DNA from 4 places in the Paenibacillus sp. BR1-192 genome. Region 2 is predicted to be linked to each of the others. Evidence: predicted binding sites of a transcription regulator. Region 2 holds the regulator's gene; each other region holds the start of a gene.

Region 1 (7,405 bases), 250 kb from region 2:
GAACATATCACGCCAAGGAAGCCATAAACCCGCCCGTCCCTGGACGATCTATGCCATCCATCATTCTCACACGGATATCGGCTACACCGAGCGCCAGGAACGGATCGAGCAGTACCATGTCGATTTTATCCGCCAGGCTCTGGGCATCACGGATGCCGCACACCGCGGAGAACGTCCGGAATGGAAATCGTTCCGCTGGACTTGCGAAACATTCTGGGCGGTTGAGAAATTCCTCGAATCGGCCACAACGGAAGAAAAGGAGGCTTTTCAGCAAGCGGTAATCCGCGGTGATATCGAACTGTCCGGAACCTATCTCAACATGACGGAGCTTCCGGACTTCGACCTCCTTCTGCGCAATCACGGCAAGGCGCAAAGGTATGCAAACACTTTCGGACATCGGATCGACAGCGCCATGACCGCCGACATCAACGGGTACAGCTGGGGTTATGCGGATAGCCTGCTGCAAAATAACATCGAGCATCTGTTTTCCTGCATCCATACGCACCACGGCATGTATCCGCTGGGCCGCAAACAAACCCCGTTCTGGTGGGAAAGCCACAGCGGCGGCAGGCTGCTCGTATGGAACGGCGAGCATTACATGTTCGGCAACGAGCTCGGGTTCTGCCCTGACGCACTCGGCAAATACATCATCAAGGATGAGCTTCAGCATAATCTGATGGAGCCCGAGGAGCGGCACAACGACATTGCTGCCCTGCGGATTAACCGGTATTTATGGAATCTTGAGCAGGAGTCCTACCCGTATTCCTTCGTTCCCGTCATGGTCTCCGGCCTGGGTACGGACAATGCGTCCCCGAATGCCGACATTGCGGAATGGATAAGCGCATGGAATGAACAATTCGGCGACCAAATCACCATTAAAATGGCCACGCTCTCCGAATTTTTTGCCGTCTTGAAGCAGGAGGATCTGTCCGCGCTTCCGGTGCACCGCGGGGATTGGCCGGACTGGTGGACCGATGGGGTCGCCTCCACGGCGATGCATACCCAGATTTACCGGGATGCCCAGCGCACGCTTCGCAAAGTCAAGCGTCTCGATCCGGGCCATGCAGCGGCGAGCCTCGCCGAGATCGAGGAGGCCTCGCAGGCGCTGACCATGTACGCCGAGCATACCTGGGGCTACCATTCCTCCGTGTATGAGCCTTGGCATCCGCAGGTGCAGATGCTGGAGGTGCGAAAGCAAGCCTATGCGGCGGAAGCCAGCAAGCTGGCTTACCGGGCGCTGGACCAAGCGCTCCTTGCCCGTCAGGGCGCACTGCTTGCCCCCCATCGTTCCTTACGCTACGAGGTGATCAACACGGAACCGGCCGCAGCTACGCTGCAGGTTGCCATACCGCTGGATGGCTGGGAACACGTAATTCTGAAGAAAAGGTTCGAGCTCATCGACGAAACGACCGGGAAGCCTCTACCGTACCAATTGACACATACGGGGGCACTCGTTACGGAGCTCACGCTTGAAGCGGGAGAGTCCCGGATATTGTTTATTCATGCGCACGAATCGTCAGATGTTCTCGCTGCTTCCGGGAATATGGCGACCGCGCGGAATACCGAACCGATCGCATGCGAAGGCATCGCCGACATCTGGACCCAGCCCTTGACTCCCTATCCGATCGTGGCGGGCAAGAGTTCGCTCGAATCCAACTTCTTCCGGATCGAATGGGAAATGAACAATGGCATTACGGCCTGGATCGATAAGACACGCTCGGCGGACCTGCTGGACGGCGAACGCGAGCACGGGGCATTCACTCCTGTCTACGAGGTTACGCCGGCACAGGATGAGTTTAATCCATCCGAAATATGCTCGACCCGCCGCCGCATGGGACGCAACCGGAAGGGCACCAACGTCCAGCGGGATGCCGGGCGCTTAACCCGGGCGACCGTGCTGGACAACGGACCGCTGTTTGCCCTGGTCGAGCTGGTGTTCGACGTGAAGGGACTCAGCTACTATGCCCTCCACATCAAGATGTTTGCCAACCAGCCTCGTGTCGAGGTGTCCGTCCGCTTCCACAAGGACAGCGTTTGGCTGCCGGAAAATGTCTATGTGGCCCTGCCGTTCTCGCTGGGGACGGAAGCCGAGTTATACGCCGAAAAAGCCGGATGCCATGTCCGGCCTTGGAAGGATCAAATTCCTGGAAGCTGCCTCGATTACACCAGCGTGCAGGAGGGAATCTTCTGGCACTCGGCTAAAGACCGGGAAGCGTTGACCCTGTCCATGACAGACACGCCGCTCGTACAGCTCGGAACGCTGGAGCACGGGCCGCGCCAGCTTCACACCATGCAGCCGGCGGACAGCCGTCCTTCCACGTATGCCTGGATATTGACGAACTACTGGGAGACCAATTTCAAGGCTACGCTCGGCGGCTTCTACGAGTTCCGCTATGCGGTAGAACGCCATCGCCAGCTGGACCCCCAGCAAACGGCGAAGACGCTGCACGCCTCGACCGGACAATTCACGATCCATCGGATCCATTGATTCATGATGAGAACAGCTGCCCCATAAATAAGTAGGGTTGTTCACTTGACGAACGGTTCGTCAGATTAAAAAATGTGTCAAATGAAGTAATGACGGTGCTCAGGATATTATCCTTGCACCGCCATTTCTTGCTTTTCGGTTCGTGGCCGCCTTGAGCAGATTATCGGCAAGTGAAAGCCATCCCGGCATCTTGTGCTTGACAACCGCTTTACCACAGACGAACGTATAGCGGTTGGCATTGGCTTCGATCTTGGTACCGTCGACAAAATAGTGTTCCAACCGTTTCTTTCGTAAATGATAGGTAACACTTTCATTTTACCAAGAGACGGTTTTTTTCGTATGCTAATTAAAGTGAGGGATCTGCACAACGTACCGGAGAGGACGAAACGATTCCGGACAAGCGAGAGCGGTCGCCTTTGTCCCCGAATTTCATCCTTGCTTAGAACCGTTCCAAGAAATTTGGGGGCAACAGCGATGGGAGGAACGATTCGTACTCGGAGCGCCTCCTAACAGAAAAAGAGAGCATCCCGCCAGATCTAAGATCTTATGGGGCACCCTCGTTCTCATTAATATAAGGATGTGGCCTGCCGATCCGGCCTCTCCTGTCTTTTGATTATTCGGTTATAGCGGGATTACGTCCATGCCCACATGAATCCGTCGCGATCCCAGGCAATCCGGCCGCCATGCAGTTTGCGGAAGGCCTTCTTCACGTCCTTGGACAGCGAAGCATTTCCATTCTCGTTCACGAAGACAAATTCTTCCCCGAAGTTCTCGCGTACATAACGGATGGCTTCCGTCTGATACAAATTGCCCGTAAACCGGATTTCCTCCACCATCCATTCGGCCACCTGCTGTGCTGTATATGCCATATTTGCATTCTTCCCTTCTGTTTCCATTCCCTTATTATAACAGAATGGACGACAGAGTCGATTCGCATGGAAGCCGACCGAAGGCAGCTGTGCAATTTCGCCGTCGCGATAGCGAAAGCAGGTTACATCAAGATCCATGACAGCAATAAAAACTGGATGGAACCCGCAATCTCGATCATGCCGACCTTCATCGGTTTCATTATTTTTCCGGCATACCGCAGTGTCTTCACAAACGGAAACAAGAACGGCAGGCACATCCACGGATGCCCGAGGAATATCGGCAGAATCAGCATCACCGAATGATACATGATGGCATATGCCGTCCAGCGCCTGTTTTTCCGCTCCCGAAATACGGATTTGACAAAGAATACGGTTCCCGTGAAATATAGGAAATTCAGAGAAACAACGGCGGCTAGCAGCTGATCGAAACCTCCTCCTCCCAGCATGTATGCAGCGGCGCCTCCGGTACAGAACAGCAGGATCGCACAAATATCGTTCAGCAGCGCACGCTCCGCTTTGCGGAGGACATGCCAGACATTAACCATGATCAGCACGAGGAGGACCGGCGCAAACCAGAGCATCGACGGCTTGAGAACAAGTACCGGAACCAGAAACACGGCGGCAACAAGAGCATAAACGGTCCCCCAGGATATCCAGGTTTTGCGTTTGGCCGGGGTCTTTAAGGATTGCAGAAACGGATAGGACGCCATATATAAAAACAACCACGCCAAAAACAGCGGAAGGTGCAGAAGGGCCGGCTTGGCAGCCACCATCCCGATGAAATAAGGTACAGAGACCATGGCCCAGCCTCCATGCTCCCGAGGAATCACAATCCTCGTCTTTTTCATGCCTCTCTCCCTCTCCATCCATCAGCTCGCACCGACAACGATTCATCTCTAGTCAGCCGCTCGAAGCATTGCCGGACGAATGGTATGTAATATCGCTAAAGGTACCCACATAATGAATGATGTCGCCGGATTCGTCCCTTACGGCATTAATGGTCAACAGTTCCAAATATTCCTCCCCGTTTTTCCTGCGGTTCCAAATCTCCCCCTGCCAGCTTCCGCGTTCCATAATCTCAGACCACATCGCGCGATAAAACGCCGGCGATTGCCTCCCGGACTTCAGCACGCTCGGATTTTTGCCGAGCACTTCCTCCTCCGAGTATCCCGTTAACTTCGTGAATGCCGGATTGACGGCACTGATCCTTCCGCCTGGATCCGTTACCAGAATCCCTTGGCCGGTGGAGTTAAACACCTCGGATTGCACGGCAAGTTTGTCCTGGTAGTACATCCATACCACAACGACGAAGCTCGCAAGCGCAACCTGCGACAAAGCCATGAAGCCGATGGAATACTGCCCCGTAACCGAATGGATAAAGGAAAGCATCAGCGGCGGAAAGAAACCGCCAAGACCGCCCATCATGGACACGATGCCATTCACGATGCCGGCCTGCTTGTTGAAATAAAGGGGCACGAGTTTGAAAATGACCCCGTTCCCGAGACCCGCACCAACGGCTATGGTTAAGCAGCCGGCCGTATACAAGCCGATGGACGGGGAGAATGCCAACAGGATAGCCGCAGCCGTCAGCCCCAGGAATACGCCCATTAATAAGAACAGCGGTTTAAATCGATCTGCAAGCCAGCCGCCGACGGGACGCAAAAAAGTCGCGATCATGATGAACCCGGCCGTCCGCATCCCGGCATCCACCTTGGCCAGCTCAAAATGAGAAACCAGGAAGTTCGGCAAGTACACCGTAAAGGCTACGAACGAACCAAAGGTAATGAAATAAAAAAGCGAGAAAAACCACAGTTTTTCATTCTTATATACACCCTTGATCTGTTCCATGACCGGTGTTTTCACCTTGATTTCTTTGCGGTCGCCTAAAAAAACATTGAATAATGCAAATATCAGCAGCAGGATCAAATACAGCTGGACGGTTTTTGACCATCCGATCCCCGTTGCGATGACCGGTGCGGCAAACGTCGTAATGGCTGTACCGATGTTGCCCATCCCGTAGATCCCATTGACCAGTCCCAGCTTCTCTTTTGCATAGTATTTCGGCAATGAGGTCACGCCCACCGAGAACACGGCCCCACCGATCCCAAGGAACAAGCCGCCGATGACCAGATGCGTAAAGGATGAAGCCGAGCTGATAAAATAGACCGGAAACAGCAGCAGGATGAAGCTGGATATAAAAACAATTCGTGCTCCGACCACGTTGGCGTAATAGCCGAGCGGTATCCGCAGAACCGAGCCCAGGACCACCGGAATGGCCGTCAGAATGGCGATCCGGTCTGCCGGAATGGCGATATCTTCTCTTATGAACGGCAGGAGCGCGGAGATGATGACCCATACCATAAAACCAAGCACCAGATTCATTGTTTGCAGCGGAAGCTGCAGCTTTTTGATCATTCCCATCACCTTTTCCAAAGCGTAATGAATGGCATATTGATCCCCAGCTCCTATTGTACGTGCACCTATTCACAATGCGAATAGGGAAGTTCCCTGAATCTCTCCGGGGAACTTCCCTATTCCTTACCGCAATCACCCTGCTTATGCGCCATAATTAAAAATCCAGCAGTTTTTTCTTCAGCGCATATTCCACTAACTCCGGGCGGCTCTTCAATTTCAGCTTTTCCATGATTTTGGCCTTGTGCGCTTCCACCGTTTTGACCGATACAAATAGTTTTTCCGCGATTTCCTTGTTGCCATAGCCCTTCGCGATCAGCGGCAGGATTTCAATCTCCCGTTGGGACAGACTGTTGAACGGATCCTGCTCCGCGCTCTCGCTGTCTTTCTTGATAAATTCCCGGACCAGGGACGTGGCCATCTGGGGGTGGATGTAGGTTCCTCCCTTATGGACCATGCGGATGGCCGAAATCAATTCATCATCCGGCGCATTTTTGAGCACGTAACCCGAAGCCCCGTTCTTCAAAACATGGAACAGGTAATCGTCATCGTCATACATGGTCAGGATCAAAATTTTCGTTTCCGGAAATTCGCTGCTGATCTTGCCTGTGGCAATCAATCCGCTCTCGCCGGGAGGCATGCTTAAATCCATCAACAGCACCTGCGGCCGGTGCTTGGCCACCATGGCGTATGCCTCGATGCCGTCTGCCGCCGTCGCGACGACCTCCATATCCTCTTGGTAATTCAGAATCATGGAAAATCCGCTGCGGACCACGGCATGATCATCCGCGATCACAATTTTCATGTTCCCCTCACCTCCGCCTTGCCGCTGCTCGTAAGCGGGATCTTCAGCTGAACCGTCGTCCCCTCGCCGGGAGCGGAAACCAAAGTAAACTGGCCACCGACGAGCTCAGCGCGTTCGCGCATTCCGTACAGCCCGAGTCCGGTTCCCTTGGCTTCGTCAATGATCATGTTAAATCCGGCGCCATCGTCCCGGACGGTTAACTGAAGGCAGCCGTTCTCCTCGCATAATCGGACATGAACCTCGTCCGTTCCCGAATATTTCAAGGCATTTAACACCGCTTCCTGGCAAACCCGGTACACCACCGTTTCAATCTCGCTGCCATAGCGGGCCGCCGCCAATTCGGCAGAGAATTCAACCAGCATGCCGTAATTCTTCCCGATCCATTTGAAATGGGAGCGGAAGGCAGCCTCCAGCCCCAAATCATCGAGGGAAGCGGGCCGGAGCTCGACCGACAAATGCCGGATATCATCCAGCAGCCTCGTTAAAGACGCCTCGGTCTCGTGCAGCTTCTTGAGCACATCCTCGCCCACATTCATATATTTAACGACGCGCAGGTCGACCAGCGAGCTTAAGAGCTCCTGAGCCACGCTATCGTGCAGCTCGCGCGAGATCCGCTTGCGCTCGTCCTCCTGTGCCTTGATGACGTATTTCAGCATATTCGTCCGCTGCAGCATTTCCTGCGTTTTCTGCTGCTTCGTCAGATCGAGGAGCATCATCACCCGGATGCCGCGGGCTTCATCGATGGTATGGTAACTGGCCGCATAAGGAACAATTCCTTCGGACCGCGTCTTCAGATAGACTTGGAACGACGAGAATTCTCCATCCGGATAA
Region 2 (7,405 bases):
TTTGCTTTCAAATTCGGCGACTGGGCAGCCAACTGCTCGAGCGATGATTGAATATCGGTATACTGCTTATTGTCCATCGCTTCGGCAACCGACAGCATCGCTTGCTCCCACCATTGATCCAATGCTTCCGAGGAATGGTCCTCCACCTGGATTCTCAATTCCCGCTTGCCGATCACGGACTTGCCTTCCTGCTTAATATGCTGAACCAAACCTTGTAAATTCGCATCCGGAGCCAAATCAAGATTCAAAGTCACGGTATCCTGTTTAATATCTATATGAGAACTTTTCACGCCATCGTATTGTGACACAACAGTTGCGAGCGGATTCTGCAAAGCCATCTGCCGATACAGAAACCAACCGCCAAAGAGGACCGATGCTGAGATCACGACAGTCAGCATGATAGGTACAATGCGCAGTTTCATGAAGTTCCTCCTTCAATTTTCGATATGAAATTTTGTATAGCAATTGCAGCACAATAATACATATAACAACGATATATGGTGAGGCATGTAATTGATCTGCTCAATTCGTACAAGTACGAGTATATCACATCTTATATACTTTTTCATGCTTGTCTGTGAAAATATTTAGAACAGTTTTACCAATTTATTTCTGTATACGCTTACATATTTATGTGCCAAAGAGGCATCCCTATGAGGGGACGCCTTTTCATTTGTTTTCTTATTGATTAGGAAGAATAATATCATTTCCGATGGCGTTTCCGTCTTGAAAACGATAGAATCTGTAGCCGCGCTGACCGTTGTTTTCATATTGCAGCTGCCAGGCATACTCGCCTTCATACATTCCCGGCAGCAATCGCTTGATGACCGCACCCGGCATTTCGTTACGGATCTGGTCCCGCATCACGGCCTCTGACATGCCCGTATTCAATAACACGGACTGAACGGCATCTGTCCCTTCAACAGGAACGTTATCGTCCGTAAACTTCACCCAGACCATGCGGTCTTGATTGTCTTTATCTTTCCCGCTGACCACCCAATAGTTATTGTCCTCGCCCCATACCGATTTATAGGTCTTGTCGGACGAGACCAATTGGCCATGCTGTTTCGCTGCAAGGATCGCCATTCTTTCTTCATTCCACGTATCTTTCATAACATAGGAATAATAGAGCTGTAGGCCAAGCAATAATAGCAGGACGCCGGACACACTCAGCAATATCCACTTCGTTTTTTTCTTCAAATCCGTCTTCCTCGCTCCCCTTGATTATTCCCTAGAGGGTTGTAAGACGCTCAAATGCACGCTGCGCTTCCCGGCGGATGCGTTCCTCGTCGAGAGTAAGGCTCGCGCCATTCTTCACCACCTGCTTGCCGTCAACCCATACATGCTCTACATCCTTCGCGCTGGCAGAGTAGATCGCGTGAGAAATATAGTCGGTCCGTGGAAGGAAATGCGCCTGATCCGTATTCAATGCGATCATATCGGCTTTCATCCCAACCGCGAGCATACCGATATCCTCAAGGAAAGCGGACTTGGCTCCGTATACCGTGCCCATTCGGAGCGCATCGGAGGCCGGAATGGCCGTCGGATCCCCGCTTACTCCTTTATGGATCAGGGCAGCCAGCCGCATCTCTTCGAACATATCCAGGTTATTGTTGCTAGCAGGTCCGTCGGTACCGAGCGACACCGTTACGCCGGCTTTCAGCAGCGCAGGTACGCGGGCGACTCCGCTGGCAAGCTTCAAATTGCTTCCGGGATTATGCGATACGGCTACTTGATGCTTGGCCAAGACTTCGATTTCCTCATCGGTCAGATGAACGGCATGCGCAAGGAGCGTAGGACGGGAGAACATGCCCAGCTTCTCCAAATGGGCAACGGGGCGAAGCCCGTAGTCCTTAACATTCTGAGCCACTTCCGTTTCCGTTTCGGACATATGGGTATGCAAAGGCAGGTTCAAGTCATGGGATGCTTGAACGAATTTTTCGATGAAATCCGGCGGGCAGGTATAAGGCGCGTGCGGCGAGATCATCGTCGTAATTCTGCCGCCAGCCTTGCCATGCCAATCCTTCGCGAATGCCACCGCCTCATCCAGCTTCTGCTGCTGTACCTCGGGCGGGCATAAACCGATTACGCCGCGCGTCAGGACGCCGCGCATTCCCGAGTCCTGGACAACCTTCGCGACCTGATCCATATGGTCATACATATCCACAAACGTCGTGGTTCCGCCTTTGATCATCTCCAGCACGGAGAGCGATGTGCCCCAATATACGTCGTCTGACGTGAATTTGGCTTCCATCGGCCACATTTTTTCCTGAAGCCATACCTGCAGCGCCAGATCGTCCCCATAGCCGCGAAGAAGCGACATGGCGGCATGTCCATGCGTGTTCACCAATCCGGGCAGGAAGAACAGATGGGTTCCGTCGATAATCTCTGTTCCCTCTTCCACGACGGGCTCCTCCTCGCCCAGGTACGTGATCCGGTCGTTCTCAACCACCAGGTATCCGCGAAGCACGGATTGGCCTTCCTCCAGTACTGCAAACGTTCCGTTCTTAACCATCCACTTCGTTGTTGTCATGTGCTGCATCCTCCTTGCCGTTATCCAAATAATAGGCCAAACTTTGCAAATCCGTTGTAAAATCAGCCGTATGAATCCGGATATGGGCTGGGGCTTTCAGGATGGTTGGCGCAAAGTTCAGAATCGCCTCGATCCCTGAGGCGATAAGCTGATTCGCGACGTTCTGCGCTTCGAAATCCGGAACGGTAATAATCCCGATTCGAATGCCGTGCTCATGAACCGTCTTCTCCAGCTCTTCCATCGGCTGTACGACCAAATTGTTAATTTTCATACCAACTTTGGGAGAATACGAATCGAAAATCGCCACAATCTTCATATTATCCTTCAGGAATGCATTGTAATTCGATAATGCATGTCCAAGATTACCGGCCCCGACCAGTGCGACATTGATCTTCTGGTCCAGCTTCAGAATCTGGCGAATCTTCTCGATCAGATAAGAAACATCATATCCGATCCCTTTCCGTCCAAAATCACCGAAATACGCCAGGTCCTTACGAATTTGAGCAGGATTGAGGTCCAGCTTCTGTCCCAGCTCCTGGGAGGAAACCGTGGAAACCTCCCTCTTCTGAAGCTCATTCAAATAGCGCAAGTATACAGGTAATCTGCGGACCACGGCTTCCGAAATTTTTTCCGATTTCATGCATGCTCCCCCTAATAATAGGTTAATAACTACATCTTTTTTGTTGATCGTGCTTGGTTTCACTTTATTCCGCTTGGTTTCCCGCGCTTGCCTCTTCCTGCAGCCATTCCGAAATTCGGGGAACGATCCCCTCTGTCGGCATATGCTCCATTTTCGGCCCCGGCAAGGAATATAAGAAATACTTCCCGTAATAGGATTCAATGACCCGGGTATCGTACACGATCACGATCCCTTTATCTTGTGCTGTTCGCACCAGACGCCCAAACCCCTGTTTGAAACGAATGACCGCTTGCGGAACCGAAAGCTTCATGAAGGGATTCTTCTTCTGCTGCTGCAGCAGTTCGCTCTTGGCCTCGACCAAGGGATGATTCGGCGGCTGGAACGGCAGCCGGACGATGGCAAGACAAGTCAGCGCCTCGCCCGGGATGTCTACCCCTTCCCAGAAGGAGCTGGTGCCCAGCAGCACGGAAGCGCTGCTGTCCTGAAATCTTCGGATTAACTTGGTACGGCTGGTTCCGTCCATACCTTGTCCCAATACCGTGATGTCGCTTGATGCCAGCGCTTCTTTCAACGGCTCGTGCACCTGGCGCAGCATCCGGTAGGAAGTGAACAGGACGAGCATGCGGCCATGCGTAGCGACGGCCGTATCGGCCAAAGACTTCACGAGCGTATTCACAAAGAGTGCATCCCCGACCGATCCCTTCACGCTCGGAAAATCGCGCGGCACGACAAGAAGGGCTTGTTCCCTGTAATTAAACGGGGACGGGAGCTGAACCGTGTTCAGGTTCCCCGCTTCAGCCGCTTCCTGAAGACCCAGGTTTTCGATCATGAACTGAAACGATTTGTCCACCGACAAGGTCGCCGATGTCAGAATCACGCTTTGTTTCTTGTCAAAAAACAATTCCTTCAGATGAGCGCTCACGTCGACGGGCACGGCATACAACTGCAGCGATTTGCTGCGGAAATTGCCGTTCGCCTCCATCCAGTATACCGTGCCCTCATCGTTCAGGGCCATGAAGGAGCGCAGGTCTTCGCGATGCGAGGCCAGGTCCTTAAATAGGCCCGATAGGTCGGTTAACAGGCTGTCCGCGCTGTAGTCATCCAAATCTTCCTTCATTTCGGCGATCAGCTTATCGCCCTTGCGCACGACATCGCCCAGCGTCAGATGAATTTGATGCTCCAGTTCGGCCATCGAATCCCAATCCTTCGGCTTCTTAAGCGGGGACAGGCGGAGCGAGAATTGGCCGGCATCTCCCGGAGAAGCGTCTCCGCGTTCCGGAAGCAGTCCGAACAATTGATCGCTGAGCCGATCCCAGTTCTCTTTTGCAGTAATGAGGTCCGGATACAAACGGTCGATGACGGAAGACCATTCGACTGCCTTCTCGTGCGGCGAAGCTTGCAGCAGCTGGCGCAGAGCCGGGAGCTGCCCGCTTCGGCTGTCTTTGTACATGCGGGTCAAGGTATGGACCACCGAAAAATACTTCATCTGCAAGCCAAGGTGCTTGCCGGCGACATCCTCAAGATGATGCGCTTCGTCGATGACGAGGCGCTCATAGCTTGGCAGCAGCTGATGATTCGCCTTCACGTCGGTGAACAGCTTCGAATGGTTCGTAATGACGACATCCGCGATGCCTGCTTCATGCTTGGCCCTGTGATAGTAGCATTTGCGGAACCAAGGACAGGCGCGTCCGAGGCAAGAATCCGAATCGCTGGAGATGGTCTCCCAGAAATCCCCTCCGCGTCCGCCAAGGTTTAGCTCTTCATCATCCCCGTTCTCCGTCTGGGTCAGCCAGACCAGCATCTGGGCCGCCGTGATTACGTCTTCCTTCGGGGAATGAAAATCTCTTCTATTTATTTTATGTTCAAATTTTCTCAAACACAAATAATGTCCCCTGCCCTTGAAAATGGCCGCCTTAAAAGGAAAAGGAACAACCTGGGTGAGCAGGGGAATATCCCGGTCACGCAGCTGTTCTTGAAGGTTGATCGTATGCGTGCTCACCATAACCTTCTGTTCCTGCTTCACGCTTTGATAGATCGACGGCAGCAAATATCCAAGGGATTTGCCGGTTCCCGTGCCCGCTTCGATCAATAGATGTTTATTGTCATCCAGCGCCTGCATCACTTCCTGGAACATCATGTCCTGGGCATCCCTGCTCTCGTAATGAGGCAGCGTTTCCTTCAGGCGTTCACGAACATCGTTCATGTATTGCTCGAAGCTTACATCGGCCAAGGGGTTGGGCTCCGTCTCATCCCTGACAGGTGCTATATCGTTCCAATCATCCACCGCCAAGGCAAACTGGCGGTAGTACGTATGGGTGTCTCCCACTTGTACGGCTCGGTGCTCCCTGTCGGAACGAATGCCGTCAAAGAACCAGGCCAAATCGCTGTCCTCGTCGGCAAACAGGTCGCTTAAACGCTGAATGGTGAGCAGCGGAAGCTCGTCGATCTCCTCCAAACATTTCAGCAGCGCATAGGCTGTGGCAAGCGCATCGCTGTCCGCCTGGTGCGGACGGTCATGCTCCAGGCCGAAATGAGAGGACACCATCCCGAGCTGGTAGGACGGGAGCGAGGGAAAGCATATTTTTAAGAAGTGCATCGTATCTAGAATACGGCCGCTGAACGGTAAATAGCCGCAGCGATCGAGCGCGTTTTGCAAAAAGTTAAAATCAAAAGCGACGTTATGTCCAACCAATACGACATCGTCGAGCATGGGCACAAGCTCCATCATCATTTCTTCCAATGACGGAGCATCCGCTACATCACTGTCGGAAATGCCGGTCAAACCGGTAATAAAAGGAGGGATCGGAATCCCGGGATTGACATAGGTGCCGTATACGCGGGATATGCTTCGATCCTCTTCGATGATGGCCAGTCCAACCTGAATGATTTCATCTGCAGACTGGTTGCCCGTGGTTTCAAAATCCAATACGGCAAATTTCATTTCGATAAAATCCCTTTCCTCCAGACTAATTAACAGCATACCAGAAGTTGCGGGTTTTGAACATTCCGGGTAAAAAATCCCCTGGCTTTCTGTACCGCTCCCGTACGCAAAAAGCGATGCCAAAGTCTCAAGGTGAGCTCTGGCATCGCTTCTTGTTGTGGCTTGATTTCTACAGCAAAGAGATCAATTGGCTGCCGTACTGGAGCTCACCGCGATTCTGCTTGCAGACCTCCAGGTTGATCATGGGGTCGGGAAGCGTCGGATCGCTATGAATTGCCAGCGCAAAATGTTCCTCGGCCTTTGCTTGCTGTCCATTCAACACCTCGATGCATCCAAGCGCATTGTAGATCATCGCCCGAAGCTTTCTGTTGTCAGCCAGGGGCAGGATGGAGATCAGTACGTCGGATGCTTGGGCGGTTTGCCCCAAATACAGATGGGACATGGCAATGTACAACTTGATCAGAAGGCTGTCCGGAAATACCGCAGCGGCTGCCTCAAACTGCTGTATGGCCGGCTGGAACATCAACAGCTTGTAGTAACCTTGACCGCGAACGAACGCATCCAGCTGCAATTCAGGCGCTTCGGTCGGCGGAAAAACCGGAGGTGACGCTGCACTCTCGCGGAAGATGGCCATTTTTTCTTCAAAATGCAGCCACTCCTCGATAATGCCCTCGCTCATGCTTTTGAGCATGTTCCAGTTTTGTACCAGCGCCTGTTTTTGGGGACCTTGAGCAGAAGGGTAATGCTTCACAATTTCATCTAACATGTTGTTCATTTCGGCGAATACATGTTGAAACATAGCTGCATCCCACCCTTAGCGGAAAAATGAGATCAGTGCGTCGACCTGAACTCATTTTCTGTAGAAGACGGTCTTTTCATCCCTTTAGGGTCCCGACACATTTTGGTTCTTCAGAGAATGGCGGCGTGAACTTCGCGATACTCCGTCGTAACCGGCTTATTCGATTCGTCGACGATCACGACCGTCGGGGTGTGATGGTCGTATTCCTCTTTGGACATCATGGCATAAGAAATGATAATGACGTTGTCGCCGGGCTGTACGAGCCGTGCGGCTGCCCCATTCAAGCAGATGACGCCGCTGCCGCGCTCGCCTTTGATTACGTACGTTTCCAGACGGGCGCCGTTGTTATTGTTCACGATTTGAACTTTTTCATTCTCCAGAAGGTCTGCAGCCTCCATTAGATCCTCATCAATGGTAATGCTGCCCACATAGTTCAGATTGGCTTCCGTCACCGTTGCGCGGTGGATTTTGGATTTCATCATCGTTCTAAAC
Region 3 (7,405 bases), 3.3 Mb from region 2:
ATTATAATAAGGTCATGAAGTGAAATTATTCACAATTAGTATTACCAGTCACCCATTCATGCTCAACAAGCGTTACCAAGCATGAATCCAGGCAAAAATGCTCATCTTAAACCAATGTAAAGCTTCATACTTGGAGGAGGAAAAACCATGAAAGTTGCAGTTATCGGTTGTACCCATGCAGGAACGTCCGCCATCGTGAATACCGCCAAACTTTATCCCGATGCACAGATTACCGTTTACGAACGCAATGATAACATCTCATTCTTGTCGTGCGGCATTGCGCTTTACGTCGGGGGCGTTGTGAAGGATCCGGACTGGCTATTCTATTCTTCGCCGCAGAAACTCGACGAGCTTGGTGTCGAAACCAAGATGAAGCATGAGATCATCTCGGTGGATACGGACCGGAAAACCTTGAAGGTCCGCAACCTGGCCACGGAAGATACGTTTGAAGATACCTATGACAAATTGATTGTTACCACCGGATCCTGGCCGATCGTACCGAAGCTTGAAGGCATCGATTTGAATAATATTTTGCTCTGCAAAAACTACGATCATTCCAACGCGATCATTGATAAAGCGCAAGGAGCCAAACATATTACCGTTGTCGGCGCCGGTTACATCGGCGTGGAGCTGGTGGAGGCCTTCCAACAGAACGGCAAGCAGGTAACTTTGATCGACAGTGCCGATCGGATTCTGAACAAATACCTGGATCCTGAGTTCAGCGGCCAGATCGAGGAATCGTTCCGTGAAAAAGGAATCGAGATGGCCATGGGGCAGACCGTGACGTCCTTCCAAGGCCAGGATGGCAAGGTGAATAAGGTCATCACCGACAAAGGGGAGATCGACACGGATCTGGTCATTCTCTGCATCGGCTTCCGACCGAATACGGAGCTGCTGAAGGGGCAGGTCGATATGCTGAAGAACGGCGCCATCGTCGTGGACCAATATATGCAAAGCAGCAAGCAGGATGTCTATGCAGCGGGCGATTGCTGCTCGGTGCTCTATAACCCGACGGGTAAAATGATGTACATTCCGCTGGCGACCAACGCTGTCCGGATGGGTACGCTCGTTGCACGGAATTTGGTGCAGCCCACAACGACTTATATGGGAACCCAGGGTACGTCCGGATTGAAAATATACGAACACAACATTGCCTCGACAGGATTAACCGAGGGAGCGGCCAAGGATGAAGGTTTGAAGGTGGATACGGTCACCATTACGGACCATTACCGTCCGGAGTTCATGCCTACCTTCGAGGAAGTTACGCTGAAGGTGGTGTATGAACAGGAAAGCCGCCGGATGCTCGGTGCACAGGTGATCTCCAAGGCGGACATGACGCAGTCCATCAACACCCTGTCGGTGTGCATCCAGAACCGCATGACGATCGACCAGCTGGCCTTCATCGATTTCTTCTTCCAGCCGCATTACAACAAGCCGTGGAATTTCCTTAACACGGCCGGCCTGCAGGCTCTGCCGGCGGTGGAGACCAAAGCGCCGGTACACGCTTAATTCATTCTAGGCAATAACGAAGACCCCCTGATTCGGGGGTCTTTTTCTTGTTTTAGAAGGAATATGGATTTTGACAGCGAATTGGAAAATATCCGGACATATCGATATCGACTTTCAGGAGGTAGGATAAAGTATGAATAAAAAAATAATGCTGGTCTCGGCTGTGTTGTTCTCCATGCTGCTGACGGCTGCTTGTTCCAGCAATCAGGCGGACCCGTCGGCAGAAACCCCGCCGGCTGTCGTGGATAGCGAGGGAACGGATCAGACGGGGGCGGCTGAAGAGGAACCGCCGGCAGAACCATCCCAAGGGGAGGGTCAACCTGCCGATGGAGAGACGAAACCGATCGACGAGCCTGCCGCTGTAGGCGATACGGTCGATTACCACGGCGCGGTCATCACGCTGAACGGCGTACGCGACTCCGAAGGCGACGAGTACTTGAAGCCCCAGCCCGGCCATACGTTTAAGGTGGTCGACATTACCGTGAAGAACAACGGTCAGGAGCCGTTGGTCATCTCTTCGGCACTGTCTTTTTCCATGACGGATTCAAGCGATCTTAACTATACGGTTCCTATTACGGATGACGTGAAGATGCTGGACGGAACCATTCCTCCGGGCGGCGAGCTGACGGGCGAGATTCCGTACGAGGTGAAGCAGGACGTTCAGGGGCTGCAGCTGAGTTACGGCGATCCGATGAAAGAAGGAAGAGCCATTTGGGCAGTGGAATAATGCAGCAATACATCGCATGTTGTTATTTTGGAATGAGCGAGATGGACAAGGATTTTGCTTCGGCAAAGTCCTTTTTTCGTTGCATTCGGATGAGCGTCCTTTACATGGGAGGAGGTTTTCAGTATGATTAAACCGTACAGTCGGTTTTTTAAAGAAGGATGAAGTTTCATTCATGACAGAATACATTTTTTATTACGGATCACGGATTTCCGCTGGTTGATGCGGACTGTTGAATCCAACGCAAGGAGTGCTAACACCGATGTCATCAGAAAAAGCGCAGCGAAAGCGGGATTTGATTCTGGATAAAGCCAAGGAGCTGTTCATCCAGCGCGGATATGCGGCAACGTCAATGGATGAACTGGTCAAGTATACGGGGGCCAGCAAGGGAAGCATCTATTATCACTTCGAGAGCAAGGAAGATTTGTTCGTCAAGCTGCTGACAAAGCAGAATCGGGAATGGATGGAAGCCTGGGACGACAAAAAGGCCGGTTACGCCAGCTTTGAGGAGAAGCTGTACGGGATCGCCGATCACATGGTTGACGACTTCCAGAATCCGCTCACCAAAATCGCGGAGGAATTCTATATCAACCAGCCGGAAAATAAGACGATTGTGGGCGAAATGCTGGCGATTCTGCAAGGTCCGCGTATGCTCTACCGCGAAATTCTGGCAGAGGGAGCGGACGAGGGACGCATAGCGGCAGAGGATATCGACGAAATAGCCGTTATTTTCGGATCGCTGCTGGACGGGTTGTCGGTTTCGTACTTCGAACGGTCCCAGGAGGAATTAAGGCAGCTGTACCGCAAGAGCGTGATGTACTTTTTGAACGGTGTGTTATCGGGTGAAAGTTCATAGCGTACGGTGCGGTAGGAGGATTTATCGAAAACGCTTTTCTTAGCTAACAGGAAAGGGCGTTTTCGCAAATATAAATAAACCGAATAGTCGGTTTTAACAGGGGGATGGAGTATGAAGCATTTGTTTGGCAACCGCGCGTTCGTGCTGTTGATGGTATCTGATTTTATGCAAAATATCGGGATCTGGATCCGCAATATGGCGCTGTTGTTCTTTATTATGGAGCAGAGCAACCATGACCCGGTCGCCGTATCGCTGCTGACCGTGATTGAATACGCGCCGATCTTCGTGATTTCCATGGTTGGCGGCGTACTGGCTGACCGTTGGCGTCCCAAGCGAACGATGATATGGGGGGATATTTTAAGCTTCATATCCATTCTGCTTATTTTGTTTGTTGTGTATGCGGGATATTGGCAGGCCGTGTTTGCGGTGACGCTGGTCTCGGCCGTCGTATCGCAATTCTCGCAGCCATCGTCCATGAAGATCATCAAGCGGTGTTTGCCGGATGAGCATGTGCCCGCGGCCACGGCGTTATCCCAGACCTCGATGTCGCTGTTTATCATTTTGGGACCTATGGTAGGCACGACGATTTATCAAGCATTTGGATTGCAGGCCTCTTTAATCAGCTTGCTGATTCTGTTCGGCGCTTCGGCGATCGTGTTGGCCTTTCTGCCTTCCACCGTGGACGAACCTTCCAAGGACTCGGAATCAGCCGGTTCGTTCGTGAAGGACATGAAGGCAGGCTTCGCCTACATCGGTTCCAGCCGGCTGTTGAAGGTGCTGCTGGTGGTCTACGTTTTATTGGCGCTGGGCAGCGGACTCGTACAGCCGCTCGACATCTTCGTCATCACCGAGCGTCTTCAGCTGGAGATGTCCAGCGTCCAGTGGTTCACCGCGCTTGAGGGCTTGGGCATGTTGATCGGCGGTGTGATCGCAGCGGTGATTGCAGGCAAAGTGAAAGGTTCCTACTTGCTGTTCGCGGGGCTGGCCTTCCTTGGACTCTCGACCTTTGTCGAGGTGCTGTCCCAGTGGCCGATCCTGACCGGCTCGATGCGCTTCGTCACCGGGGTGCTGATGGCCATGGCCCAGACGGTCCTGATGGCGGTGATGATGCAGCAGGTGGAAGAGAAATTCATTGGCCGGCTGAACGGCGTGATGACGCCGATATTTACCGGCATGCTGCTCATCGGCTCCGGGCTGACGGGCTGGTATATGTCGGTAACCTCCATTGTCGTAGTGTATTTTACGGCAGGCGCGCTCTTCCTGCTGTCGTCATTCATCAGCATGAAGCTGCCGATCGCCAAGGTGCCGGTGCAGGAAACGGAGGCGCCTGTCAGGGTAGAGACTGCGGCCAAAGCCTAGCGGGTGAGTGAAAATCTATACATTTAAACCGAATCTGGCAGAATGGTATCCAACACGAACGGGCTTCGTACTGATAAAGACAATCCAAAAGAGCGGTGCCGGGGAGAAACCCGGGCACCGCTTTTTCGGCATATGCGATTCCTCGAAGGAAGTGAAAGGCAGTCACCCCGCTAAAGCTGATCCGAAGCTCCACCCATGGACAGGGTGCTGTGCCTATATCCATATATCGCTTAAATGGCCACACCGAATCCGATCCATGTTATTCGCTGCAGCGTGGTCAGCAGATCAAGGCATACGGAACATCACATCTGCATCTGTCCGTCCCTGACGGACACGATCGTGATATAATTCACGTTCTTGCCAAAGAAGCTGCGTTACAATGTTGGTAACGATAACACGAATATCATGAGCTGCATTCGGATAGGTAGACAAAGCGGATGCGGAAGAAATGAGGGAGTGACCATGGCTTACCATAAACCTGAGCGCATTGCGGAGATTACCTTGGAGAACGGGGTGAAAAAAGCGCATAACTCCGCCATAAACGTGATGATATTAGGATTCCTTGCGGGGGCATTTATTGCGCTCGGCTTTTTGCTTGACATACGCGTGATTGCCGGAGCGTCTCCGGAATGGGGAGGGATTGCCGGTTTTATAGGCGCGGCGGTATTCCCCGTCGGCCTGATTCTTGTCCTGCTTGCAGGCGGGGAGCTGCTGACGGGCAACATGATGGCCGTGTCCTTGGCCAGATTCAAGAGGAGAATTTCCACGAAGGAGATGATGCGGAATTTAGCGCTTGTCACGGTCAGCAATATGTTGGGAGCGTTATTCGTCGCTTACTTCTTCGGCCATGTGACCGGTCTGACAGGCAGCGGCGTTTACCTGGAGAAACTGGTGGATATGGCCGGGCATAAGCTGGACGACAGCTTCCTGCAAGCCTTCCTGTCGGGCATCGGGTGCAACTGGCTCGTAGCCCTCGCCGTATGGCTGTCCTACGGATCGGATCAGATGAGCGGCAAAATTCTCGGGATCTGGTTTCCGACCATGGCGTTTGTCGCCATCGGGTTTCAGCACGTGGTGGCCAACATGTTTCTCATCCCGGCCGCGATTTTTGAAGGCTATTACAGCTGGGGCGAGTATCTGATGAACTTCATTCCGGTATGGCTGGGCAATTTCGTTGGCGGCGCGTTATTTGTGGGAGCGACATACGGAACCGTTTATTTAAAGCAGGAGAAACAGGCCGCAGCCGCTCCGCGCGGCGAGCAGACGCCTGTGCCATCGGCCGGCGCTCCCCAACAGGTTCATTCGGCGCAGAATGTTTCCTAATGCCGGAAGCCTGGCGAGCGTCTGGCTTAAAGAAAAAGCTGCGATCAACCGCTGCCTTTCATCAAGGATGGTTGAACGCAGCTTTTTGTCGTGATACGCGAGGCTGTTCCCAGTAATGAATCAAGCAGGGAACAAGCCCGCTATTTTTTTAAATGGTAGGGAACCGTCGTGATGATCACGTCTCTCCGATACAGGAGATGTGCCCGGATGAGCAGGCTGGATTGATTGTGCAGGAAATTATGCCAGCCCTTCTTGGGGATGAACTGCGGAATGACGACGGTAACCTGATAGTCGGATTCGCTCGCCTTGCGCTGCACGGTATCGATGAATTTCGTCAGCTGCTGAATGATGCTCCGATAAGGCGAGTGCAGCGTTACCAGCCGGATGTCCGGCTGCCACTTTTTCCATTTTTCCTGGAAGGCGACTTCCTCCTCCCGCTCGAACGGCACGTACACCGCGATGATTTGGCCCGCTCCCAGCGATTTGGCGTAATTCAGCGAGTTCTCCACCACATGCGTGATTCCTGCCACAGGCAGGATGATGACATTCCCCTCAATCGGCTTAACCGGCTCGCAGGTCGTAATCCGGAGCTGGTCCGCTACCGCCTCGTAATGCTTGCGGATCCGGGTGAAAATCCAGATGATCAGCGGCAGGAATATCAGCACGGTCCACACCTGGGCGAATTTCGTAAAGAAGAAGATCATGGTCACGATAAAGCTGATGCATGCGCCGGTGGTGTTAATGATCAGCTTGACGATCCAGCCTTCGGGCTTTTCGCGAATCCATTTCACCATCATCCCCGTCTGGGAGAGGGTAAACGGGATAAACACGCCGACGGCATAGAGCGGAATCAGATGCTCGGTTTTGCCTTCAAAAGCCAGCAGCAGCAGAATGGAGAAAAATCCAAGAATAATGATTCCGTTCGAGTATCCCAGACGGTCGCCGCGGACGGTGAACATTCTAGGAATGAACTTATCCTTCGCCAGATTGACGGCAAGCAGGGGAAAAGCGGAATACGCCGTGTTGGCGGCAAGGATCAGAATTAAGGCCGTTGTCCCTTGTATGAAGTAATAAAGCGCATTTCGCCCGAAGGTATGCTCGGCAATTTGGGAAACGACTGTGACTTGTTCGCTGGGACTGACCCCATAGTAATAAGCCAGGAAAACGATGCCCGAAAATAACAGGGCCAGCAGCGATCCCATCGCCACCAGAGTTTTGGCCGCGTTATTCGGGGCCGGGTCTTTGAAATTCGGAATGGCATTGGAAATCGCCTCCACGCCGGTCAGGGCGGAGCTGCCCGAGGCAAATGCGCGCAGGAGCAGAAACAAGCTCAGCCCGGCTACGGGCGTGCCGATCGGCGTATGAAGCTCCGGAGACGCATGGCCTGTGGCAATGTTGAATATCCCTACCCCGATCAGGATGAATAACGCAAGCACGAACAGGTAAACCGGATAAGCCAGTATGGAGGCCGACTCCGTAACCCCTCTTAAATTCAATACGGTCAAGCATAGAACGAACACGATGGAAATCGGCAGATTATAGGCATGCAATTCCGGAAAAGCCGACGTGATCGCATCCGTCCCGGCCGACACGCTGACCGCAACCGTCAGGATATAGTCCACGAGCAAGGAACC
Region 4 (7,405 bases), 160 kb from region 2:
CCTTTGAAAATGTCCTGCATCAGCGGATCATCCGACGTGGAATTCATCGTTTCCAGATCCATCTTCATCGCCGGCAGTACTCCGTCTTCCTTGAGCCCGCGCAGCTGCATTTCATCCGTCCACATATTTTTGATGAATTCTTTAACCGCTTGAAGCTTGCGAGGATCCTCTGCTACCGCCGCCGAGAAGCCATATCCGTTGTTAGCGTCCTGCATGACGATGACAGGGTCGCCTTCATTCACCGGAGGCAAATTGAAATAGCCGATCTTGCCGACCATGTCGCCCGCTTGCGCCGGATCTCTAAATACGGAGTTCGCCCACGATCCGTCCATCATCATGACGGCTTCCCCGGTGATGATTTGATTTCTCATGTCCGCGTATTCAAAGCCGAGCTCGCCTTTTTTGAAGTACCCTTTCTCCACCCATTCCTGATGTTTCTTCACGCCTTCCACGACTTTCGGATCGGTCCATTTGGTTTCCCCGGTCTTGAAGCCGTAAGTCACCTCCGCTCCTGCATAATAACTCCACAGGTTATTCGTGGTCATGAGCGGAATCCATGCATCCTTGGAAGATTGCGCGAACGGAATTTTGCGGTCGGCCTTGATGGCTTCGGCGATCTGCTCAAGTTCCGCCAACGTTTTCGGTACGCTCAGACCTTTCTGGGCGAAGTAATCCTTGTTATAGAAAATACCTTCGATGGAACCGCCGATCGGCAAACCATAGATCTTGCCGTCATGCGTGAACGGGTCCAGTGTCGTAAATTTGTCCTTTATGCCGAGCTCATCCAAGATTGGGGTCAAATCGAGCATCAAGCCTTCTTTGGAATATACGCCTGCATCGGGGCTTCCGAATACGTCGAATACTTCCGGCGGCTTGCCGGCAGCCATCTCGCCTCTCAGCTTCTCTTTACGATTCACTTCAGAGTCTACAGCGTCCAGCTTGATTTTAAGCCCGGGCACCGCTTCTTCGGTTTTGCTGACCACATCGTTCAGCAATGCGAGACGGAACTTCTTGGATTCGCCTACTTGCGTATGGCGAATGGTGATTTCAAACGGCTCATTGCTCACCGTTCCTTCCGAGCCGCCTGACGGCTTTTCTGCCGCCTTGTCACCGCCGCCGCATGCAGACAAAAGCGTGGATGAGACGAACAAAAGCGACATGAATAATGCCAGACCCTTTTTCTTCATTGTCTTTGACCCTCCCGAAGTGTTTGTATATTGATAGGCGCTTTCCTTACATCTTCATTATAGAAAGCGATTCCACTTTACGATAGGTCGATATTTTTCTATCCAAGGGATAATATCCTCTACAAAAAACAATAACCCTTCCATTAAGAGGAAAGGTTATTGTTATTAATGATAACATATTGTGTTTAATATTATACAACTAAAATGAGTTCAGAACCGACGGCTATTTCTCGGAAATTTCGCCAATCAACCGGTAGGCGCGTGCGACATCTTCCTCGGACGGTGAAGGTACGCCCTCCAACGGATAGGCCATACCGAGCTCCTTCCATTTGTACACGCCCATCTGATGGTATGGCAGGATCTCGAACTTCTCCACGCCGCGCAGCGTGCGGATGAATTGACCGAGCGCCACCAAATCGTCCTCGCTGTCATGGATGCCCGGCACGTAGACGTGCCGGATCCACATGTTCCGACCATGGTCGGACAGCCAGCGGGCGGTCTTCAGCGTCCTTTCATTGGACTTGCCTGTCAGCTTGATGTGCTTCTCGTCGTTGATATGCTTCAGATCAAGGAGGACCAAGTCGGTATGCTCCAGCAATTCCGATATTTTATCCGGCTCGTTATACCCGTTGCTGTCCAGGGTCGTATGCAAATTCCAGCGGCGCTTCACTTCCTTGAACAGCTCCGTGACAAAAGGATACTGCAGCGTCGGCTCACCGCCCGAAACGGTGAGTCCTCCACCCGATGACCGGTAGTAGCTCAGATAAGGCTCAATCTCTCGGAGGACGTCATCCACCGTCATTTCATGTCCTTCATGAAGTCCCCAGGTATCCGGGTTGTGGCAGTATTGACACTTCAGGAGGCAGCCCTGCATGAAGAGCACAAAGCGGATACCCGGACCGTCCACCGTTCCGAACGTTTCTATGGAGTGTACATGACCTTTTAGCATGGCGCGTCATCCTTTCTGTATCCGCTATGGTTGTCTTCCATCCTTACATCGATCCGTGGAAGGTACGGTTAATGACATCGAGCTGCTGTTCGCGCGTCAGTTTGACGAAGTTGACCGCATAGCCGGATACCCGGATGGTTAACTGCGGATAATTCTCCGGATGCTCCATCGCATCGATCAGCTGCTCACGGTCAAACACGTTCACGTTCAAATGATGGGCCTTGCTGCCAAAGTAGCCGTCCAGCATGGCAACCAGATTGTTTACCCGAATGTCGCTTTCTTTGCCCAGGGCTTTCGGCACGATCGAGAACGTATTCGAGATGCCGTCCAGACTATCCTCATAAGGCAGCTTGGCCACGGAAGTCAGCGAAGCGAGGGCTCCCTTCTTATCGCGTCCGTGCATCGGGTTTGCGCCCGGCGCAAACGGCTCGCCTGCTTTGCGTCCATCCGGCGTGGTTCCTGTCTTCTTGCCGTATACCACGTTCGACGTAATCGTGAGCACCGATTGGGTCGGCATGGCATCGCGGTAGGCTTTGTGCTTGCGGATCATGCTCATGAAGGCCTCGACCAGTTCAACGGCGATGCCGTCCACGCGGTCGTCGTTGTTGCCGTAGCACGGGAAATCGCCTTCGATTTCAAAATCCACCGCAATCCCTTGCTCATTGCGTACCGGCTTCACCTTCGCATATTTAATCGCGCTCAGCGAATCCGCTGCTACGGACAGGCCCGCTATGCCGCATGCCATCGTCCGCAGGATATCGCGGTCGTGAAGCGCCATTTCAATCCGCTCGTAGCTGTATTTGTCATGCATGTAGTGAATCACGTTGAGGGTATTCATGTAGAGCTTCGCGAGCCATTCCATCATCGGCTTGAAGCGCTTCATGACCTCGTCATAACTCAGAACCTCAGCGGTGATCGCCGGATATTCCGGTCCGACCTGGGCGCCGGATTTCTCATCCTTCCCGCCGTTGATTGCATACAGCAGCGCTTTGGCCAGGTTCGCTCTGGCTCCGAAGAACTGCATCTGCTTCCCGATGCGCATGGCGGATACGCAGCAGGCGATGCCGTAATCGTCCCCATAGATCGGACGCATGAGATCGTCATTCTCATATTGGATCGAGCTCGTTTCGATCGATACCTTCGAACAGTATTTTTTGAAGGCCTCCGGAAGCTTCTCCGACCACAGCACCGTCAAGTTCGGTTCCGGCGCAGGTCCCAGATTGTACAAGGTGTGCAGGAAACGGAAGCTGTTCTTGGTTACTCTCGTTTCACCGTTCAACGACATGCCGCCGATGGATTCGGTCACCCACGTCGGATCGCCGCTGAACAGCTCGTTGTAATCCGGCGTACGCAGGAACTTCACGATCCGCAGCTTCATGACAAAATGGTCCACCAGCTCCTGGGCTTTCTCTTCCGTCAGGATGCCTTCAGCCAAATCCCGCTGGATATAAATATCGAGGAAAGAAGATACCCGGCCAAGCGACATGGCAGCGCCGTTTTGCTCCTTGATCGCGGCCAAATAACCGAAATACAGCCATTGGAATGCTTCCTTCGCCGTATTCGCAGGTTTGGAAATGTCAAAGCCGTGCATGCCGGCCATTTCTTTCAGTTCCTTGAGGGCGCGCATTTGTTCGGACAGCTCTTCACGCAGACGGATCACCGGCTCGTCCATGGCGTCCACTTCAAGCTCGCCGAGTTCTCTCAGTTTGTCCTGGATCAGCGCGTCCACGCCGTATAACGATACTCTGCGGTAGTCGCCGATGATGCGGCCGCGGCCGTATGCATCGGGAAGACCCGTAATAATCCCGGCTTTGCGCGCTGCTCTCATCTCCGGAGTATAGGCATCGAATACGCCCTGGTTATGCGTTTTGCGGATGCCGTTGAAGATATCCACAACCGCCTGCGGCATTTCGAAGCCGTATGCGTTACACGCATCAATCATCATCCGGATGCCCCCGAAAGGCTGAATCGAGCGTTTGAACGGCTCGTCGGTCTGCACGCCGACGATCTGTTCTTTATCCTTATCCAAGTAGCCGGGCCGGTGGGAGGTGATGGTGGAAGGCGTATGGACATCCACGTCCAAAACCCCGCCGTTATCCCGCTCCTTCTTGGTTAAATCCGATACAATATCCCACAGTGCCTTGGTGTTGTCCGTAGGTCCCGCCAAGAAATCATCAGAGCCATAATAAGGGGTAATATTCTCTGCAATAAAATCATTAACGTCAACGCGCTTGGTCCATTTACCTGATTTAAAACCTTTCCAGCCAACTTCTTTTTCAATCACCGACATATTGAATCCCTCCTAGATTATGCTGCAGCCTGCAGGGACTGGCGGGGACACACATTGATCTATCTCAGATCTTAAATGTGATTATTTTCACGATCAATGGCATCTCTGCCCCGCCAAGTGCCTTCAAGCTTCTATATCAAAGATCTGAGATTCAGCTTTCTGCTACACCTTTATTGTAGTCCTGTTGATCCGCAGCATCTGTGATAAAAATCACAAAGTTGTGGTTATCCGTGATTTTTATCACTCTGATTCCGGGCTCCCCTGGCTTCTACCACCATTTATAATGGAATTTAGTATCATCCTTCTGTCCCTTTCCTGTTTAGAAACGTCCATAGAAGGCGTTGCGGTATACTTCTGCCAGCTCCGTCACCAGCGGCAGCTTCGGATTGCTGGTCGTGCACTGATCTTCGAAAGCCCGGTCCGCCAAATGCTCGACGTTTCTCTCGAAGTCCTGTGGATCGATGCCCAGCTGCTGGAACGATTCCTCGATGCCGAGCTTGCTGTTCAGCTCGCGGATGGCGGCGATCAGGCTGTTTACGCCCTCCTCCGTCGTTCTTGCCGGCAGTCCAAGAATCCGTGCGATCTCGGCATATCTTTCATCGGCCACGAAGTGGGTGTACTTCGGCCATGCCGCGAATTTCGTCGGCTTCTTGGCATTGTAGCGAATGACGTGCGGCATCAGTATGGCATTGGTCCGTCCGTGCGCCGTATGGTACTGTCCGCCCCATTTATGCGCCAGACTATGGTTGATGCCCAGGAACGCGTTCGCAAAGGCCATGCCTGCAAGCGTCGAAGCATTATGCATTTTCTCGCGGGCGAGTTTGTCGCCGGTCAGCGCCGATTGCTCAAGATACTGGAACACCAGCTGTATGGCTTTGATGGCAAGCCCATCCGTGTAATCGCTGGCCATCACCGATACGTAGGCTTCAATCGCATGCGTCAGGACGTCCATGCCGGTATCGGCCACCGCCGTTTTAGGCAAGGTGTACACGAATTCCGGATCGATGATCGCCACGTCCGGCGTCAGCTCATAGTCTGCCAGCGGGTATTTGGTATTTCCCTGCACTTTGTCCGTGATGACGGCAAACGAAGTTACTTCCGAGCCCGTTCCCGACGTTGTCGGAATGGCTACGAATTTCGCCTTTCGTCCCAGCTTCGGATATTTATAGACCCGTTTTCGGATATCCATGAATTTTTGCTTCAGGTTGTTGAAATCCGTATCCGGATATTCATAGAACAGCCACATCGCTTTTGCGGCATCCATAGGCGATCCGCCGCCGAGGGCGATGATGCAGTCCGGCTGAAACCGTTCCAGCATCTCCGTACCCCGTTCTACGGTCGTTGTCGATGGATCCGGCTCGACTTCCGAGAACACCTCGATGGCTACCGGCAGTCTGCGCTGACGCAGGTAATGCTCTACCCGCTCCACATATCCCAGCTTCACCATCATGGGGTCGGTTACGATCGCGACGCGGGTGATGTCAGGCATTTTGGCGAGATACTGCGTCGAGCCTTTTTCAAAGTAAATTTTGTCCGGCACTTTAAACCACTGCATATTCACGGTTCTGCGGTTCACCCTTTTCACGTTGATGAGATTGACGGCCGTCACGTTCGACGACGTGGAATTCCGGCCATACGAACCGCAGCCGAGCGTCAGCGATGGCAGGTTCGTGTTGTAGATATCCCCGATGCCGCCTTGCGAGGAAGGCTGGTTGACCAGGATGCGGCAGGTCTTCATACGATCCGAAAATTTCAGGATGACGTCCTCATTGTGCGAGTGGATGACCGATGAGTGGCCCATGCCGCCAAAAGCTACCATCTCTTCGGCGCGCGCGATGCCCTCTTCCGCATCTTTCACTTTATAGCAGGCCAGCACCGGGCTCAGCTTCTCGGCGGACAACGGATAAGCAGGACCGACTCCCTCCAGCTCGGCGACCAGGATCTTGGTGCTTTCCGGTACCTCAAAGCCGCAAGCCTCGGCAATCTTGGCTGCCGGCTGTCCGACGATGGTAGGATTGACGGCGCATTTATCCGCTACCATGGCATGCGCAGTCAGCTTCGCCAGCTCTTCCTTGTTCACGAAATAACAGCCGCTGGCGATCATTTTTTTCTTCACGGTATGATAGATCGGCTCCTCTATAATGACGGCTTGCTCGGATGCGCAGATCATGCCGTTATCAAACGTCTTGGATAGAATCAAGTCGTTCACCGCTTGATCGAGGTCCGCGCTCTTCTCGATGAAGCACGGCACGTTGCCGGGACCTACGCCGAGGGCTGGCTTGCCGCAGCTGTATGCTGCTTTGACCATCGCCGATCCCCCCGTAGCCAGAATGCAGGCAACGTCAGGATGGTTCATGAGCGTATTGGTTTTATCCATGGAAGGAGCCTCGATCCACTGGATGCAGTCGGCCGGAGCGCCTTGTTTCACGGCGGCGTCCCGCAGGATGAGCGCGGCTTCCCTGCTGCATGCCTGCGCGGATGGATGGAAGCCGAAGATGATCGGGTTTCTTGTTTTGATGGAGATCAGCGCCTTGAATATGGTGGTCGAGGTCGGATTGGTTACCGGTGTGATCCCCATGATGATCCCGATCGGCTCCGCAATTTTTTGGAAGCTGTCATAGGCATTGTCTTCGATGATACCTACCGTTTTGTCGTACTTGATGCTGTTGTGGATATACTCCGTGGCAAACAGGTTTTTGATGATTTTGTCTTCATACACGCCGCGGCCCGTTTCTTCAACCGCCATTTTCGCCAGCTGCATGTGCTTCTCAAGTCCGGCCATGGCCATGGCCTGCACAATTCCGTCGACTTGCTCCTGATCGAGTTTCATAAACTTTTCTTTTGCCCGATTCGCCTTGTCGATCAGACCTTGAATGTACTCTGCTGCCGTTTGTCCCTTCACTTCAACCGTTGTTCCTTTGCTCACAGCCATATCTCTCATCCTCCCATGGTTCATGTTCTTTTTTGTCTACGCTTTGA

The links. The regulator Rex, encoded in region 2, represses fermentation and respiration genes when NADH is low (regulators of the CRP and FNR family bind a similar motif). The targets are predictions, from matches to a motif close to TTGTGAAATATTTCACAA.
Region 1: the regulator Rex is predicted to act here: its motif matches at 5,830-5,847, upstream of P0X86_RS10960 (nitrate/nitrite transporter).
Region 3: the regulator Rex is predicted to act here: its motif matches at 4,786-4,803, upstream of P0X86_RS30780 (formate/nitrite transporter family protein).
Region 4: the regulator Rex is predicted to act here: its motif matches at 4,502-4,519, upstream of pflB (formate C-acetyltransferase).

What each region holds. Positions count from the first base shown of each region.
Region 1 is NZ_CP120718.1:2,492,649-2,500,053, reverse strand. Features, by position in the region: gene P0X86_RS10975 (glycoside hydrolase family 38 N-terminal domain-containing protein) at 1-2,488, shown strand, start outside; gene P0X86_RS10970 (DUF6953 family protein) at 3,121-3,357, opposite strand; gene P0X86_RS10965 (YwiC-like family protein) at 3,480-4,205, opposite strand; gene P0X86_RS10960 (nitrate/nitrite transporter) at 4,258-5,772, opposite strand; gene P0X86_RS10955 (response regulator transcription factor) at 5,927-6,574, opposite strand; gene P0X86_RS10950 (sensor histidine kinase) at 6,571-7,405, opposite strand, start outside.
Region 2 is NZ_CP120718.1:2,743,692-2,751,096, reverse strand. Features, by position in the region: gene P0X86_RS12260 (hypothetical protein) at 1-422, opposite strand, end outside; gene P0X86_RS12255 (cell wall elongation regulator TseB-like domain-containing protein) at 682-1,200, opposite strand; gene P0X86_RS12250 (amidohydrolase) at 1,232-2,533, opposite strand; gene P0X86_RS12245 (redox-sensing transcriptional repressor Rex) at 2,508-3,173, opposite strand; gene dinG (ATP-dependent DNA helicase DinG) at 3,238-6,114, opposite strand; gene P0X86_RS12235 (hypothetical protein) at 6,284-6,913, opposite strand; gene panD (aspartate 1-decarboxylase) at 7,024-7,405, opposite strand, start outside; gene panC (pantoate--beta-alanine ligase) at 7,400-7,405, opposite strand, start outside.
Region 3 is NZ_CP120718.1:6,695,465-6,702,869, reverse strand. Features, by position in the region: gene P0X86_RS30800 (FAD-dependent oxidoreductase) at 148-1,509, shown strand; gene P0X86_RS30795 (DUF4352 domain-containing protein) at 1,643-2,236, shown strand; gene P0X86_RS30790 (TetR/AcrR family transcriptional regulator) at 2,496-3,089, shown strand; gene P0X86_RS30785 (MFS transporter) at 3,201-4,448, shown strand; gene P0X86_RS30780 (formate/nitrite transporter family protein) at 4,911-5,771, shown strand; gene P0X86_RS30775 (APC family permease) at 5,912-7,405, opposite strand, start outside.
Region 4 is NZ_CP120718.1:2,581,223-2,588,627, reverse strand. Features, by position in the region: gene P0X86_RS11365 (ABC transporter substrate-binding protein) at 1-1,187, opposite strand, end outside; gene pflA (pyruvate formate-lyase-activating protein) at 1,411-2,136, opposite strand; gene pflB (formate C-acetyltransferase) at 2,180-4,426, opposite strand; gene adhE (bifunctional acetaldehyde-CoA/alcohol dehydrogenase) at 4,746-7,358, opposite strand.